Regions from separate parts of the Mesorhizobium sp. M0045 genome, predicted to be linked through region 2. Evidence: predicted binding sites of a transcription regulator. Region 2 holds the regulator's gene; the other holds the start of a gene.
What was found. Region 2 encodes PhoB, which activates phosphate uptake and scavenging genes when phosphate is short. Its sites were predicted from a motif close to TGTCATNNANCTGTCAT; they were not measured.
Positions count from the first base shown of each region.

Region 1: NKJ72_RS00315 (esterase-like activity of phytase family protein) is a predicted target of PhoB. The motif match lies at 2,622-2,638, and genes of this name have one in related genera.

Region 1 covers NZ_JAMYUY010000001.1:61,181-65,596, forward strand. Annotated here, with positions in the region: gene NKJ72_RS00300 (sugar phosphate isomerase/epimerase family protein) at 1-162, opposite strand, end outside; gene NKJ72_RS00305 (Gfo/Idh/MocA family protein) at 162-1,196, opposite strand; gene NKJ72_RS00310 (LacI family DNA-binding transcriptional regulator) at 1,391-2,416, shown strand; gene NKJ72_RS00315 (esterase-like activity of phytase family protein) at 2,726-4,204, shown strand; gene NKJ72_RS00320 (L,D-transpeptidase) at 4,352-4,416, opposite strand, start outside.
Region 2 covers NZ_JAMYUY010000003.1:136,375-140,790, forward strand. Annotated here, with positions in the region: gene pstA (phosphate ABC transporter permease PstA) at 1-482, shown strand, start outside; gene pstB (phosphate ABC transporter ATP-binding protein PstB) at 479-1,282, shown strand; gene phoU (phosphate signaling complex protein PhoU) at 1,315-2,022, shown strand; gene phoB (phosphate regulon transcriptional regulator PhoB) at 2,039-2,728, shown strand; gene NKJ72_RS05630 (ROK family protein) at 2,738-3,982, opposite strand; gene xylF (D-xylose ABC transporter substrate-binding protein) at 4,267-4,416, shown strand, end outside.

The DNA of each region.
Region 1 (4,416 bases), on a different contig from region 2:
GCCCGCCAGCCGCGGAATGTCCTTGCCGCCCAGCGTCTGCCAGAAGAACGGCTGGATGCTCTCGAAGCCGAGCGGCAGGATCTGCCTGACATAGGCGGCCGGGTCGTCGAGATTGGCCCGCACCATTGTGCCAATCCTGATGTCGAGCAGCGGGTTTGGCATCATGATCCTTCCTGTGCAGCGATGGCGACCCGGCGCCCGGTCTCGGCGCTCTCGATCGCAGCGAAAACCATGGCCAGGCTCTTGATGTTGTCGGCGCCGCGCGTCTCCGGCTCGGTGCCGGTCTCGACGGCGCGGACGAAATCCTGGATGATGCCGAGATGGCCGCCGACGCGATCGGCCGGGTCGAGCGGCGGCACGGCTATCGGTTCGGTGCGGTCGAACAGGCCTTCACGGACCGGCTGCACGATTTCCGCCTTCAGCCCGTCCTCGCCGTCCCACACAATGCTGCCGCGCTCTGCGACGATCCGCCATGTACTGTCCCAGCTGGTGCGGAAGCCGGCCGCGCACCAGCTGCCGGCATAGGTGAACAGCTTGCCGCCGCCGAGGTCGAAGCTTGCGGTCGCCGACGACCCTTGCCGATACCAGGAATTGGCCGGCTCCCACTCCTGGCAATAGACACCGGTCGGCTCGCCGGCCGCCATGTAGCGGGCGGCATCGAATGTGTGGATCGCCATGTCGAGCAGCAGCACATGACGCATCTCCTCGCGAAAGCCGCCGAAATGCGGCGCGACGAAGAACTCGGCATGGATGCTGGTTGGCGCACCAATGGCGCCGGAATCGAGAAAGCGCCGGATGCGCCTGACATTGGCGACATAGCGGCGGTTCTGGACGACGGCATGGATACGCCCGGCGCTGCGGGCGGCCTCGACGATGGCACGCGCATTGTCCGGGCTGTCGGCGAGTGGCTTTTCGGTCAGCAGGTGGCAATTATGGGCAAAGGCGGAAAGCGCGACCTCGCGGCGAGCGGCGGGAACCACCACGTCGAATACCGCGTCGGGCCTGGTCTGGTCGAGCACGGCGTCGAGGTCGGTTCCAATGATGGCGCTCGAAAGCTCGTATTCGCGCGCCCTCGCCCGCGCCCGTTCGACATCGATATCGACCAGGCCGACAATGGCGAGCCCGTCGATCTGCCTGGCTGCATCGAGCCATGCCTTGCTCATGGCGCCGCAGCCGACCAGGACGACATTGATCATCCAGTGCTCCTCCCTCTCGGCCCCTCCAGACCGATCGTCACGGCGTTCACGGCAGGGCCGTGAATGTTTTCCGTAAACGTTTACGAGAACACACCCGATGGCGTAGAATGTCAATCGGCCGATAGCGAAAAACGTGATGCCGGCTTGGCCTGAACAGCAGCCGGTGCTAGCCAAGCAAGGGGGAGAACTGTCCTTTGGCGTCCAGCATTCACGACCTTGCGCGTCACCTGAACATTTCGATCGGCACGGTGTCGCGCGCGCTCAACGGCCGCGCCGACGTCAACGCCGACACACGCCAGCGCGTGCTCGATGCGGCCAAGAAGCTGAATTATTCGCCGAACCAGTCCGGCCGCAGTTTGCGGCGCGGCGCCACCCATTCGATCGCCTTCATGCTGCAGCCGCATCCGGGCGATCAGGAATATGGCGAGCCGTTCTTCATTCCGTTCCTGACCGGGTTGCAGGCCAAGCTCGCCGAAAGCGGACTCGACCTGATCGTGGTGATGGGCGCGCCGGGCGACTATCAGCAGGAGCGCCTGCGCCGTGTCGTCGAGACCCGGCGGGCCGATGCGGTGGTGCTGGCCTGGACGCGGCGCGAGGACGAGCGCATCGACTATCTGACCCAGGCCGGTTTCCCGTTCGCGACGCTCGGCCGCAGCCGCTCCGGCGGCGATGCCTACCCCTCGCTCGACCTCGACTTCGAAAAAGCCGGTGCTGACGCGGTCGATCGTCTTGTCGCGCGCGGTCACCGCCGCATCGCGGCCATCCGCCCGTCGCTCGATCTCAATTTCGGCTATCTGTTCCTCGCCGGCTATCGCAAGGCGTTGCGGCGGCACGGCATCGAATTCGACCCCGAGTTGATCGCCGACGGCTTCATCAACGAGGCAGGCGGCTACGCGGTGACGCCGAAGGTCATGCGCTCCAAGGACCCGCCGACCGCCATCATCTTCAACAATGACGCGATGGCGCTTGGCGGCTGCAAGGCTTTGGCCGAGGCGGGCATCAAGCCCGGCCACGACATCGCGGTGATCGTCATCGTCGACACCCCGCTCTGCCGCTATTTTTCGCCGGCGCTGACCGGCTTCCGCCCGGCGCTGGAGCCGATGGGCGAGCGGCTGGCCGAAATGCTGCTGGCATCGATCCCGGCTTATGCCGGCGCCGAAGGCGCACGCATCATCCGTGAAGTCTGGCCGCTGCAGCTGATCGCGCGCGACAGCGACTGACCGTGGCACTTCCCTTCTCCCCTTGGGGAGAAGGTGGCCGAGCCCACGGGTCTTGCCTTCGGCAAGCCAGAGGACAGGCTCAGCTCGGTCGGATGAGGGTGCTCCAGCTCGGCACCGAGGCACTCCGTCCAGCACCCCTCTTCCGTCTCGGCGCTGCGCGCCGATCCACCTTCTCCCACAAGGGGATGAAGGAACAAGCGCCCTCTGTCACGCAAGTATCATGTTCGCGTCCTAGACCTTTTTCGGAAAGCGCTGGCGGCATGTCGATGCGACGCCCGCTTCGGCTGTTTTGTCACAAAGAGGATTTCCATGAAAAACCTGCACCGAAACGCGTCCGTCGCGGTCGCGCTGGCGATGTTCACCGCCTTGACTCCGGCCTTGGCTGAAAACGCAGCGACCGTCGGCGGCGTCAGCTTCGTCAACAAGGGCCTGGTCGGTGTCGGTCGCATCCCGGCCAGCCAAAGGGACAAGTTCGGCGAGACGTTTGGCTCCGGCTCGGGCATGGCGATCGACGCTGCCGGCTGGACGCATGGCGCCGATGGCTATAAGGGCTCGCTGTGGCTGCTGCCGGATCGTGGCTACAATGTCGTCGGCACCACCGATTACCGTCCGCGCATCAACACGATTGCCATCGAATTCGCCCCGATCGCACCGGGTGCGGCACCAGCCGCCGGCCAGGAACAGTCCGGCCTCAAGGCAACCCTTGCCGACACCATGCTTTTGACCGACGACAAGGGCGCCGACGCAACCGGCCTCGATCCGCTCAACGGCGTGCGCGCCGCGACCGACGACATGCCGATCCTGCCCGAAGCCAACGGCAAGCTCGCGCTCGATAACGAGGCGATCGTGCGGCTGCCCGACGGCACCATGTTCATCTCGGACGAATATGGTCCGAACATCTACCACTTCTCCGCCGATGGGCGTCTGATGTCGGCAACGCAGTCGCCGGCGGCGCTTGTCCCGATGCGTCATGGAACGCCGAACTTCGCGTCCAACAATCCGGGACCGGGCGCGGCAGACCCAGATCCGACGGATCCCGAAACCGGCCGTCAGAACAACCAGGGCCTCGAAGGCATGGCACTGACGCCGGACGGGAAGTTCCTGATCGCTGTGCTGCAATCGGCCCCCAGACAGGATGGCGGCGATTCCGCTTCGACGCGCCAGAACACGCGCGCGCTGGTCTACGATGCCTCGGATCCGGCCCAACTCAAGCTTGCGCATGAATATGTCGTGCCGCTGCCGGTGTTCACCGATGCCAAGGGCAAGACCAAGATTGCCGCGCAGAGCGAAATCGTGGCTCTGTCGGACAAGACCTTCCTGATGCTGGCGCGCGACAGCGGCAACGGCCAGGGGGTGAAGGGCGACACCTCGCTCTTTCGCGAGATCAGCGTCGTCGATGTGTCGGCGGCAACCGACATCGCCGGCACCGAGTTCGACAAGGACAAGCCGGTTGCGCCCAAAGGTGAGCTCGATCCCTCGGTGACGCCGGCCAAGCTGACGCCGTTCATCGACATCAACGACAAGACCGAGCTCGGCCGCTTCGGGCTGCACAATGGCGCGCCCAATGACCGCAACAACCTTTCGGAGAAGTGGGAGGCGATGTCGGTGGTGAGCGTCCTCGATCCAACACGGCCCGACGACTATTTCCTGTTCGTCGCCAACGACAATGACTTTCTCACCCAGGACGGCTTCCAGGTCGGCGCGGCCTACAAGGCCGAAGATGGCGCCGATGTCGACACGATGTTCCTAGTCTATCAGGTCACGCTTCCAGGCCTCGCCGGGAAGTAGCGACACCCCCAGGCAGGCGGACGCGCCGAACGCGTCCGCCTGCCTGGCACGATCGAACGGTCGGGCCCTTCAGTTGCGGCTCGCCGGCACAAGGATTGTGTTCTAGTGGGTTTGCAAAACCTAAGACTGATGATCCGTCGAAGGCACTTACCTCAACATCTCCGCGTCCTTTGGCACGCCCGCATCGATCGGCTCGGCCGTCCTGTCCGACA
Region 2 (4,416 bases):
GCTTGTTCGTCTATGAATTGATGGTGCGGCCAATGGGACATTTCTCGGCCATTGCCGGCGCCGTGGCGCTTGCCATCCTGGTCATTCCGGTGGTCGTGCGCACCACTGAAGACATGCTCAACCTGGTGCCGAACGCGTTGCGTGAAGCCGGTGCCGCGATCGGCGCACCACGCTGGGTGGTGATCCGTTCGGTCGCCTACCGCGCCGCATTGTCCGGCATCGTCACCGGCATATTGCTGGCGATAGCACGCATTTCCGGCGAGACGGCGCCGCTGCTCTTCACCGCGCTCAACAACCAGTTCTGGAGCAGCAATATCAACGCGCCGATGGCCAGCCTGCCGGTGACCATCTTCCAGTTCGCTCTCAGCCCTTACGAGGAATGGCAGCAACTGGCGTGGACCGGCGCACTCATAATCACCCTGACGGTTCTGGGCTTGAGCATCCTCGCCCGCAGCCTTACCGGACGCAGAGAGGACAGATGACACAGATGTTGTCCCCAGACATGACGATGACCGAAACGGTCACCGAGAAGACGAAGATCGAGGTCAAGAACCTCAACTTCTACTACGGCCAGAGCAAGGCGCTGAAGGACATCAGCCTGTCGCTGCCCGAGCGCAGCGTCACGGCCTTCATCGGCCCTTCGGGTTGCGGGAAATCGACGCTGCTGCGCGTCTTCAACCGCATCTACGAGCTCTACCCGAAACAGACCGCCGAGGGGCAGGTGCTGCTTGACGGCAAGAACATTCTCGACCGGTCGCAGGATCTCAACCTCCTCAGGACAAAGATCGGCATGGTATTCCAGAAGCCGACGCCGTTCCCGATGTCGATCTATGAGAACATCGCCTTCGGCGTCAGGCTCTACGAGAATCTCGGCAAGTCCGAGATGGACGGCCGCGTCGAGCAAGCGTTGAAGCGGGCCGCGCTGTGGAGCGAGGTCAAGGACAAGCTAAACGCCAGCGGCTTGAGCCTGTCCGGCGGCCAGCAGCAGCGGCTCTGCATTGCCCGCACCGTGGCAGTGAAGCCGGAAGTCATTCTGCTCGACGAACCGGCTTCGGCCCTCGACCCGCTGTCGACGGCCAAGATCGAGGAACTGATCGACGAGCTGCAAGCCGACTACACGATCGTCATCGTCACCCACAACATGCAGCAAGCGGCGCGCGTGTCGCGCCAGACCGCCTTCATGTATCTGGGTGAACTGGTCGAGTTCGACCGGACCGAGAAGATATTCACGTCGCCCCGCGAGAAGCGCACGCAGGACTACATCACCGGCCGCTTCGGCTGAGCCGTTCCGATCATGCATATGAGGACAGGACCATGGGCGAACACACAGTCGCTTCTTTCGACGAGGATCTCGAGCAGATCAGCAAGCTGATCCGCGACATGGCCGACCTCGCCGGTTCGATGGTCGGCGGGGCGACCAAGGCCCTGTTGAATTCCGACAACGTGCTGGCGCAACGCGTCGTCTCCGACGACGCCATCATGGATGCGCGTCAACGCGAACTGGACGATCGCGCCATCACCCTGATCGCCAAGCGCCAGCCAATGGCTCACGATCTGCGCCATGTCGTCGGAGCGATCCGCATGGCCGGCGACCTCGAACGCATCGGCGACCTTGCCAAGAACATCGCCAAGCGTGTGAGCGCGGTCGGCCTCAGCGTCACGCCGCGCGACCTATCGCATTCCATCGATGCGATGGCGCAGCTAGTGCTCATCCAGGTGCAGGGCGTCATCGAGGAATATGCTGCAGGCGATGCGGCCGCGTTGGCCAAGCTGCGCGCCGCCGACGAGCGCATCGACGTCAAATACACGTCGGTGTTCCGCGAGCTGTTGACCTACATGATGGAAGATCCGCGCAACATCACCGCTTGCACGCATCTGCTGTTCTGCGCCAAGAATCTCGAGCGGATCGGCGACCATGTCACCAACATCGCCGAAAATGCGTATTATGTGCTGACCGGCGAGCAATTGCCGGTCAATCGTCCGAAGCAGGACGAAACGACAATGCCTGCACCGGTGACATGATGGGGGTGCCCAGCCGATGATCGCACCACGCATAATGGTGGTGGAGGACGAGGAGCCGTTGGGCGTGCTGCTCCGCTACAATCTCGAATCCGAAGGCTACCAGGTCGAGGTGGTGACACGCGGCGACGAAGCCGAGATCCGTTTGCAGGAAAATGTGCCCGACCTTCTGGTGCTCGACTGGATGATACCGGCGGTTTCCGGCATCGAGCTCTGCCGCAGGTTGCGCGTGCGCCCCGAAACCGAGCGGCTGCCGATCATCATGCTGACCGCGCGCGGCGAGGAGAGCGACCGGGTGCGCGGTCTTTCGACCGGCGCCGACGACTATCTGGTCAAACCGTTTTCGACACCGGAATTCATGGCCAGGGTCAAGGCGCTGCTGCGGCGCGCCAAGCCGGAAGTGCTGTCCAGCGTGCTGAAGGTCGGCGACATCGTGCTCGATCGCGAATCGCACCGGGTTTATCGCAAGAAGAGCGAGATCCGGCTCGGGCCGACCGAATTCCGGCTGCTCGAGTTCATGATGCGGCATCCGGGCCGCGTCTTCTCGCGTAGCCAGTTGCTCGATAATGTCTGGGGCGAGACGATCTATATCGACGAACGCACCGTCGACGTGCATGTCGGGCGGCTGCGCAAAGCCGTCAATAACGGCCGCATGCCGGATGTCATCCGCACCATCCGCGGCGCCGGCTATGCGATCAGGGAAGATTGACCCGCCTGGTCAGGCGACGTTCCTTCTGACGCCGGGCCTCATTTGCGCGCCCGGCGCGAAAATCTCCTGGTCGACGAAGCTTAACGCCCGCATCGCGCAGCCTTCGCGGATCAGCGGCAATTCGTTTGGCTCGGTGTCGAAGGAGATCGAGCCCGAATGCTGGCCACCGGCGGTCTGGGCGATGGCCTTGCGCAAGGCCGGCTCGATCAGATCGAAGGCAGCGGCACTGGCGCCGACCATCGCGACCGGTGCTGGATCGATCAGCGCGAACAGCGAGCCGAGACCGAAACCCAGCGCTTCGCCGGCCTTGCGGTAGGCCTCGCGTTCCGGCCCATCCTTCTCGCGCGCGCGGGCCGCCAGAGCGCGCATGTCGGCGTCGCTGACGTCGGCGATAGGTTCGCTGTCTTCGCTCATCTGCCTGGCGTTGCGCCAGATGGCATAGTTGCCGGCATAGGCTTCGACGCAGCCGCGCCGCCCGCAACGGCAGAGCGCTCCGCCCGGACGATGGATCATGTGGCCAAATTCGCCGCCCGAGGAATGCGTCCCGGTGAACAGTTCGCCCTTCAGCACAAGCCCCATACCGATGCCATGCGAAAGCAGGATGGCGATGAAGTCGTCGCGATAGCGATCCGGATCGCGCCAGCGCAAAGCCACCGCCATCATATTGCAGTCGTTCTCCACCGTGGCCGGGATACCGAATTCGTCCTCCAGCATGTCGGCAAAGGCGATGTCGGTCTGCGGCGTGATCGGCGACCACAGCATGGCGCGTGCAGGGGAGTCGGTAATGCCCTGAATCGCCAGGGCGATGCGGGCGACACTGCGGACGTCAAGGTCTGGGTCCTCAAGCCGGCGCCGGACGATGGCCCTGCATTCGCGGATCAGTTCGTCGCGCGGCATGGTCAGCGTGTCCAGCCGGCGCTGTTCCTCGGCGACCACCTGTCCCGCATAGTCGATAATGGCGGCCGACAGGAAATTCAGCGACAACACCACGGTCAGCACCGCCGCCGCTTCCGGGTTGAGGGCGAGGCCGACCTGCGGACGACCGCGTTTCAACGAAACGGGCTCACTTGCCTTGCTCTCGGCGAGGATGCCTTCCCGTATCAGGTCGGAGGAGATCGCCGATATGGTTGAATGACTGAGGCCGGTGGTGGCTGCGATCTCCGTACGCGATGGCTGGCCGGCCCGGCGCACCGCCGAGATCACCATCGCCCGGTTGCGCCGGCGCAAATCGTCGTGGCGGATTCCGACCGACATCGTTTTGCTTTCCTCCCGGTTGCCGCGGCCGCTCATGAACCGGAAGCCGTCGGTAATGTCCGACAAATAGTGTCAGATGCGGCAAATAGTGTCAGATGCAGGTGGCGCTGTCATCGTTTATTCCGACGCTCGAAAAAACTCGCAGAGTCATCAAAATCCATCACAATCGATGTTGACAGCAGCCGGAGATCGGGCCAGTATTTTTTCGAGGCTCGAAAAAATTAGAGCTTCCAAGCTGGTCGTTGAGCAATTAGTCACGCCGTACGCGGCGCAGGGAGGATATGATGAAGAGATTCACGACCGCCATTCTGGCGGGTGTCGCCATGACGCTGGCGCTGGCGTCGGTGGCGCAGGCGAAAGACAAGGTCATCGGCGTTTCCTGGTCGAACTTCCAGGAAGAGCGCTGGAAGACCGACGAGGCCGCAATGAAGGCG